One region of the Streptomyces sp. NPDC012637 genome, then DNA from elsewhere that is predicted to be linked to it. Evidence: riboswitches for the same ligand, from Rfam matches in the RefSeq annotation. Region 1 holds a riboswitch; the other holds the start of a gene.

Region 1 (4,171 bases):
CTTCTCCGCGTTGAACCACTTGACGGTGCCCTGAGCCATGCCTAACTCCCCTATTACTGGCCCTTGCGCGGGACCGCACTTCGCGGACCCGGGTCAGACCCTGCGCCGGAACGCGTCGACCGCGGCTGAATGTATCTGCCCAACTGCCCTCTGCAACAGGTCAATCGGACGAGAATTCTGGGCACCCCGGAAAGGGGAATTGGGGAGATTACGCTGAATTCCGGGGCAAGTCGGGCCCGGCAAACGGCGCAGATGGGGCACAAGGCGCGGGCACTTTGGCTGCTTCTTGTCAGGTCGAGGCGCATTCTCATATGCGTCTGGCATGGGCAGCGGAGGGGGCTTCCCCAACTCTATCGCGCTCAACCATGCAGAATTGCCCCTTCCGCTTCTTCCCGCGGAAGGGGCAATTCAGTACTGACCGGTAAGGGTCGGCCTTTACGGATCGGCGCTGACGGATCAGCCGCTTACGGACCGGCCTCTTACGACTCGTCCGCCGAGGGATCGGCCGCTGACGAATCGGTAGCCGATCGATCGGCCGCAGACGGAGCGGTCGCCGACGGATCGGCCGTTGACGGAGCGGTCGCCGACGGATCGGTCGCAGACGGAGCGGTCGCCGACGGATCGGTCGCAGACGGCTCAGCAGCCTCCGGCGACCGCCGGGATGATCGAGACGCCGGCGCCGTCCGGAGTCGCCGTCTCCAGACCCTGCTCGAAGCGCACGTCGTCGTCGTTCACGTACACGTTGACGAAGCGGCGCAGCTTGCCCTGGTCGTCCAGGACGCGGGCGGCGATGCCCGTGTGGTTCTTCTCCAGGTCGGCGATGACCTCGGCGAGGGTCGTGCCCTCGGCGGGGACCTCGGCCTGGCCGCCCGTGTAGGTGCGGAGGATGGTGGGGATGCGGACGTTCACGGCCATGTCTTCGTAACCTCTCGGCGCGTCGGGCGGGTCAGTGGGCCAGGCCCGCGTCGCGGAACGCGTCCAGGCTCGGGCGGATGGTGGCGGTCGCCTGCGAGCTGTCGGCCACAGCGTCCAGGGTCTTGAGGCCGTCGCCGGTGTTGAGGACGACCGTCGTCAGCGTGGGGTCGAGCAGACCGTTCTCGACGAGCTTGCGCGTCACGCCGACGGTCACGCCGCCCGCGGTCTCGGCGAAGATGCCCTCGGTGCGGGCGAGGACCTTGATGGCGTCGACGACCTGCTCGTCGTTCACGTCCTCCACGGCGCCGCCCGTACGGCGGGCGATGTCGAGGACGTACGGGCCGTCGGCCGGGTTGCCGATGGCCAGCGACTTGGCGATGGTGTTCGGCTTCTGGGGCCGTACGACGTCGTGGCCGGCCTTGAAGGCCGCCGACACCGGGGAGCAGCCCTCGGCCTGGGCGCCGAAGATCTTGTACGGCTTGTCCTCGACCAGGCCCAGCTTGACGAGCTCCTGCAGACCCTTGTCGATCTTGGTGAGCTGGGAGCCGGAGGCGATCGGGATGACCAGCTGGTCCGGGATGACCCAGCCGAGCTGCTCGCAGATCTCGTACGCGAGCGTCTTCGAGCCCTCGCCGTAGTACGGGCGGAGGTTGACGTTGACGAAGCCCCAGCCCTCGCCGAGCGGGTCGCCGATGAGCTCCGAGCAGAAGCGGTTCACGTCGTCGTAGTTGCCCTCGATGGCGACCAGGTCGCCGCCGTAGACACCGGCCATGACGACCTTGCCCTGCTCCAGGTCGTGCGGGATGAACACGCAGGAGCGGAAGCCGGCCCGGGCGGCGGCGGCGCCGACGGCACCGGCCAGGTTGCCCGTGGAGGAGCAGGAGAGGGTGGTGAAGCCGAAGGCGCGCGCGGCCTCGATGGCCTGGGCGACGACCCGGTCCTTGAAGGAGTGGGTCGGGTTGCCGGAGTCGTCCTTGACGAACAGCTTGCCGGGCTCGACGCCGATCTCGCGGGCGAGGTTGTCGGCCTGGACGAGCTTGGTCCAGCCGGGGTTCAGGTTGGGCTTCTCCGCGACGTCGGCGGGGACGGGCAGCAGCGGCGCGTAGCGCCAGATGTTGGCCGGGCCGGCCTCGATGCGCTTGCGCAGCGCCTCGGGGTCGCCGGTCGGCAGGTCGTAGGCGACTTCGAGCGGGCCGAAACACAGCTCGCAGGCGAAGATCGGGCCGAGCGGGAAGGTCTCACCGCATTCACGACAGGAGAGGCCGGACGCGGGACCGAGGTCGACGGTGGTACCGGGAGCAGAGGTTCCGGAAGCGGGTGCGACGGTCTGTACAGCCATTGGAGGCGAGGCCCTTTCTCCTCATCTTCCTCATGACGCATTTCGCCATGAGACGGATTTGGCACCTTCCCTAGTCGGGGACCTCACTGGAGGACGAGTAGTGACCGACTGGAGGGTTGCCGGGGCTTCAACGGGCCGTTTCCCTCTGCCCCTCTGGATGAGCGGTATTCGATTGTGAGACGCGGGCGGCACCCCGACATGCATCGGGCATCCGCGTTGTTCAAGACTGTAACCGAAGCCCTGGACGGGCGAGACGGTCGTCCGATCCGCGAGATGGAGATCACGTTGCTGGAAGAAGTGGAGCGCTGGCTGGCCCGGCGGTCCTGGTCCGTGGCCGACCGTCCGCTGGAGCGGGTCCTCGCCGCGAAGCGCGGGACGAAGGTCAGCGTGGTCCTGCCCGCGCTGAACGAGGAGGCGACGGTCGGCGCGATCGTCTCCGTGATCCGCCGCGAGCTGATGACGGAGGCGGTGCCGCTGGTGGACGAGCTGGTGGTGATCGACTCGGGCTCCACGGACCGTACGGCGGAGGTGGCCGCGGCGGCCGGCGCGCGGGTGGTGGCGCGGGACGCGATCCTGCCGCGGATACCCGCGGTCCCCGGCAAGGGCGAGGTGCTCTGGCGGTCACTGATGGTGACGAGCGGGGACGTCGTCTGCTTCGTCGACGCGGATCTGCGGGACTTCTCGGCGGACTTCGTGACGGGGATCGTCGGCCCGCTTCTCACCGACCCGGACGTGGACTTCGTGAAGGCGATGTACGACCGGCCGCTCGGCGACGCCCCTGGTCAGGGCGGGCGTGTGACGGAGCTGGTGGCCCGGCCGCTGCTCAATCTGCACTGGCCGCGACTGGCCGGGTTCGTGCAGCCGCTGGGCGGCGAGTACGCGGCACGGCGCTCGCTCCTCGAGCAACTGCCGTTCCCGGTCGGTTACGGAGTGGAGCTGGGCCTGCTGGTGGACGCGCTGCACACGGTCGGCCTGGACGCGCTCGCACAGGTGGACGTGGGAGTGCGCAAGCACCGCCACCAGGACGGGCAGGCTCTGGGCCGGATGGCGGCGGCGATCTACCGGACGGCGCAGCTGCGGCTCTCGCGCGGCCATCTCGTACGGCCGCTGCTGACCCAGTTCGAGCGGGGCGAGGACGGCTTCGCGCCGCGCACGTACCCGGTGGACACGGAGGAGCGCCCGCCGATGACGGAGATCGCGGAGTACGCGGAGCGGCGCCGCGTGGCGTAACACCCGATAATGCGCCTTTCTGGATAAATTTCCGTTTCATGCGGTTCAGAACGGAAACGGGAATTCTGCTGGGAGCCCTGGGCCTCATCACCGGGGCGCTGTCCTGCGCCGGAGCCGGCCCCGCCGCCGCCGGCACGGTCGAGCCCTCCGGCGAGCGCGAAGCCGGCGTGTACCTCGGCGACGCCAGGACCGACCTCGGCAAGGCCGGCGGGACGGCCCCGAAGATCACGTACACCTCTTCCCCGGCGCACACGCCGTCCGCCATTCCGCGCCCCGGCCCGCACGGCGGCGCGGCCGCCCGGGGCCGCACGACGGCGGCGACCGGCACCGGCACCGAGCGGCTGTGGCTGCTCGGCGGGCTGGGCCTGGCGCTCGCGGCGACCGGCGTGGTGGCCGTGGCGGCGATGCGGGGCCGCAGGGAGTACTGAGAAGGCGGGACGCATGCGCGGAGGGCCCTCCGCACGCGGAAGGCCCTCCGTCTCTCGGCAGGTGCGCCGGTCAGCCGGTGTAGTAGCCGGCCATGTCGGCGATGAGGTCGACGGACCCGCTCCTGTTGTAGAAGGTGATCTTCCCGTCCCTGACCGGGACGACGACCATGTTCGCCACCGTCTGCCCCGCGACGAAGTTCAGGTTCGACGCCGCGGTGCGGGCGGTGCCGTACGGGTACACCGACACGAAGCCGGTCGC
Region 2 (4,171 bases), on a different contig from region 1:
ACCACATCGCGCAGCGCCCGCGCAACGCTCCGACGCGCACCGCCTTCGGTGTCGCCTGGATCACCGCGTACATGATCATGCTCGTCGGTGGTGGCAACGACCTCTGGGCCACGCACTTCCACCTGTCGATCAACGCGATCACCTGGTTCGTCCGGATCTTCTTCTTCGTCGGACCGGTCATCGCGTTCATCGTCACCAAGCGGATCTGCCTCGGCCTCCAGCGCCGGGACAAGGACAAGGTGCTGCACGGTCGCGAGTCCGGCATCATCAAGCGCCTGCCGCACGGTGAGTTCGTCGAGGTCCACCAGCCGCTCAGCCAGGGCGAGCGCTACAAGCTCACCGCCCACGAGCAGTACGAGCCGGCCGAGCTGCCGCCGGCCGTCGACGAGAACGGCGTGGAGCGCAAGATCGGCCGCATGGAGAAGCTCCGGGTCAAGCTCAACCGGGGTTACTACGGCGCGGACAACCAGGTCGCCAAGCCGACGGTCGAGGAGTTCAAGGAGATCGAGAGCGGCCACGGCCACCACTGATCACCTGACCACCTGACCTGGTAGTCGCCACGGCGAGAGCCCCGTCCATTCGATGGACGGGGCTCTTTGCCGTCCCCGGAGATCGATAGGGTGGGAGACGACCTCGCAGTCCCGCACGTACACACCAGGAGCGACCATGAGCGCTGTGAACCCCGCTGGAGGCGACTTCGCGGCGGGCCGCTCCTGGCCCGTCCTGCTGAACGGACTCCTCGAAGGCCGCGACCTGTCCGCCGACGACACCGCCTGGGCGATGGACCTGATCATGCGCGGCGAGGCGACCGACGCGCAGATCGCCGGGTTCATGGTGGCCCTGCGGGCCAAGGGCGAGACGGTGGCGGAGATCTCCGGTCTCGTACGGACCATGTACGAGCACGCCAACGTCATCGAGGTGGCCGGGCCGAGCGTCGACATCGTCGGCACCGGCGGCGACGGGGCCAAGACGGTGAACATCTCCACGATGTCGTCGATCGTGGTGGCCGGCGCCGGGGTCAGGGTCGTGAAGCACGGCAACCGCGCCGCCTCCTCCGCCTCCGGCTCCTCCGACGTCCTGGAGAAGCTCGGCATCAACCTGAACCTCACCCCGAAGCGGGTCGCCGAGGTCGCCGAGGAGGCGGGCATCACCATCTGCTTCGCGGTGAAGTTCCACCCCTCGCTGCGGTACGTCGCCGCCGCCCGCGGCCAGCTCGGCATCCGCACCACCTTCAACGTGCTCGGCCCGCTCACCAATCCGGCCAAGGTGCGCGCCCAGGCCGTCGGCGTCGCCGATCCGCGCATGGCGCCGATCGTGGCCGGCGTGCTCGCCGACCGCGGCAACTCCGCCCTCGTCTTCCGCGGCGACGACGGCCTGGACGAGCTGACCACCACCGGCACCTCCCGGGTGTGGGTGGTGCGCGACGGCGCCGTCCGCGAGGAGCGCTTCGACCCGCGGGACGTCGGCATCGAGCCGGTGACCCTGGACGCCCTGCGCGGCGGCGACCCCTCCTACAACGCCGACGTCGCCCGGCGGCTGCTCGCCGGCGAGACCGGCCCGGTACGGGACGCGGTGCTGCTCAACTCGGCGGCCGCGCTGGTCGCCCTGGAGCCGGGCGACGGCACCCTCGCGGAGCAGCTGCGGGCCGGCATGGACCGGGCCGCCGAGTCGATCGACTCGGGCTCCGCCCGCCGCGTCCTGGAGCGCTGGATCGCGGCCAGCAACGCCTGAGCCCGTGTGAACGGCACGTTGCGGCCCCGTCCCGGATGCCGGGACGGGGTTGCGTCGTCGTGATCGTCTGGCATAGGTTCTGGACCAGGTCATGAGTGACAGCGACAAAGCCCCGGCTGGCTGTCCGGCAACCCTCCGTCCGTGGCGGGGTGCCCCGGGTGAAGACCAGGCCGCACGAGCAGAAGCCTGCGGCAAGCGCGGACCCCTGCGCACACCCTGGGGTCCTTGGTCCTCTAGGGAGCGTTGTCTCGTGAGCAAGCGAATGCGCTAGGGCCTCCGGCCCCTTTCTCCACTCCGACATCCGTACGCGGCACCCGTCTGCGCGCTGCCGCCCGCGGCCCCCTCACGCCCTTTCGCGCCCCTTTTATGCCGGGAGACACCGTCATGTCCGCACGCCCGAACGCCGCTTCCGTCACCGCTTCCGCCGCCGCCCCGGCCGACTCCGACCCCTGCTGCGACGCGCCGCTGCCGGTCCTGGGCCGTGACGTCACCGTCCCCCTCGTCACCGGCGGCGAGGTCACCTACGCGGCGCTCGACTACGCCGCCAGCGCCCCGGCGCTCCAGCGCGTCTGGGACGACGTGGCCGCCTACGCCCCGTACTACGGCAGCGTCCACCGCGGCGCCGGGTACCTCTCCCAGCTCTCCACCGACCTCTTCGAGAACAGCCGCGCCACCGTCGCCGAGTTCCTCGACTGCCGCCCCGGCGACCAGGTCGTCTTCACCCGCTCCACCACCGACTCGCTCAACCTGCTCGCCCAGGTGATCCCCGCCGACTGCCAGGTCTTCGTCTTCGAGACCGAGCACCACGCCTCGTTGCTCCCGTGGCGGGACGCCCGCGTCACCTACCTCGACGCGCCGCGCACCCCGGAGCAGGCCGTCGCCATCCTGGAGCGCGCCCTCGCCGACCGGGACCCCTACGGCCCCGCCCTGGTCTGCGTGACCGGCGCCTCGAACGTCACCGGCGAGCTGTGGCCGGTGCGCGAACTCACCGCCGCCGCGCACGCGCACGGCGCGCGGATCGTCCTGGACGCCGCCCAGCTCGCGCCCCACCACCCCGTCTCCGTACGGGAGCTGGACGTGGACTGGGTCGCCTTCTCCGGGCACAAGCTGTACGCCCCGTTCGGCTCAGGCGTCCTCGCCGGGCGCGCCGACTGGCTGCAGGACTCCGAGCCCTACCTCGCGGGCGGCGGCGCCTCCCGCAAGGTGGCCCGTCGGGCCGACGGTGGTGTGGACGTGGAGTGGCACACCACCGCGGCCCGGCATGAAGCCGGTTCGCCGAACGTCATCGGCGTCTACTCCATCGCCTCCGCCTGCAAGGCGCTCACCGAGGCCGGCTTCGACTCCCTCGTCGCCCGCGAGCGGCACCTCATCGCCAAGGTCCGCGAGGGTCTGGCCGAGGTGCCCGAGGTCCGGGTGCTCTCCCTGTTCGGCGACGACGCTCCGCGCGTCGGCGTCATCTCCTTCGTCGTGGAGGGCTGGAACAGCTCCCACTTCGCCGCCGCGCTCTCCGCCGAGTACGGCATCGGCGTCCGCGACGGCCTCTTCTGCGCCCACCCGCTGGTGCGCACCCTGCTCGGCAGCGACCCGCAGGACCCGGGCGAGTGCGGCGCCCCGGAGGCGGCCCCCGGCGAGCGCTCCCTCAACGCGATCCGGGTGAGCTTCGGCGCGGGCACGCCCGACGAGCACGTGGAGCGGTTCGTCGGCGCGGTGAAGGAGCTGGTGCGCGACGGCGCCCAGTGGAAGTACCGCACCGAGGACGGCCGCTGCGTTCCGGACCGCGGCTGAACCGGGGCCGTACCGCGGCCGACCGCGTTCCCCCGTTCGAGTGATACGAGCGAAGCCGGCCTCCCGCGGGGGAGAGGCCGGCTTCACCGGTGTGCCAGGGGGTTCTCCGAGCCCTACGACTCCAGGCCGATGGCGAAGGCCGCGTCCAGCTCGTGCTGCGAGTACGCGCGGAAGGCGACGTGCGTGTCCGTGGCCTCGACACCGGGGATCTTGGAGATCTGGCCCGGGATGATGTCGGCCAGGTCGTCGTGGCGCCCGACCCGGACCATGGCGATCAGGTCGTAGGTGCCGGTGACCGAGAAGACCTCGCTGACGGAGTCGATCGCGGCGATGGCCTCGGCGATCTCGGGGATGCGGTCCACGCTGGTCTTGATGAGCACGATCGCGGTGATCACGGCTGGCTTTCTCCCTCGGTGGCCGCGGCTGGTGGCTTCACCTTATCCCCACGCCCGTAGCGCGCCCACGCGTAGAGGAAGCCCAGCGCGAAGCCGATCACGTGCGCCAGGTATGCCACTCCCGGCCCCGCCCCGGCCGAGCGGGCCGCCAGCCACTGGAGCGCGAACCAGAACACCAGCACGATCCAGGCCGGGAAGCGCAGCGGCAGGAAGAAGAGGAAGGGGAAGAGGCTGGTCACCCGGGAGCGCGGGAAGAGGTA

Evidence for each region. Region 1 has a riboswitch for S-adenosylmethionine ahead of thrC (threonine synthase). Riboswitches for the same ligand answer to the same signal wherever they lie in the genome.
Region 2: it holds a riboswitch for S-adenosylmethionine, as region 1 does, so the genes downstream of both, ACFY8W_RS15090 (aminotransferase class V-fold PLP-dependent enzyme) here and thrC (threonine synthase) in region 1, are expected to answer to the same signal.

What each region holds. Positions count from the first base shown of each region.
Region 1 covers NZ_JBIBDS010000002.1:884,941-889,111, forward strand. The annotation lists gene ACFY8W_RS12245 (cold-shock protein) at 1-39, opposite strand, end outside; gene ACFY8W_RS12250 (MoaD/ThiS family protein) at 637-915, opposite strand; gene thrC (threonine synthase) at 947-2,254, opposite strand; SAM riboswitch class I at 2,273-2,418, opposite strand; gene ACFY8W_RS12260 (glucosyl-3-phosphoglycerate synthase) at 2,540-3,484, shown strand; gene ACFY8W_RS12265 (hypothetical protein) at 3,523-3,912, shown strand; gene ACFY8W_RS12270 (hypothetical protein) at 3,983-4,171, opposite strand, start outside.
Region 2 covers NZ_JBIBDS010000003.1:450,079-454,249, forward strand. The annotation lists gene ACFY8W_RS15080 (cytochrome b N-terminal domain-containing protein) at 1-530, shown strand, start outside; gene trpD (anthranilate phosphoribosyltransferase) at 667-1,731, shown strand; SAM riboswitch class IV at 1,819-1,935, shown strand; gene ACFY8W_RS15090 (aminotransferase class V-fold PLP-dependent enzyme) at 2,116-3,516, shown strand; gene ACFY8W_RS15095 (Lrp/AsnC family transcriptional regulator) at 3,630-3,911, opposite strand; gene ACFY8W_RS15100 (rhomboid family intramembrane serine protease) at 3,908-4,171, opposite strand, start outside.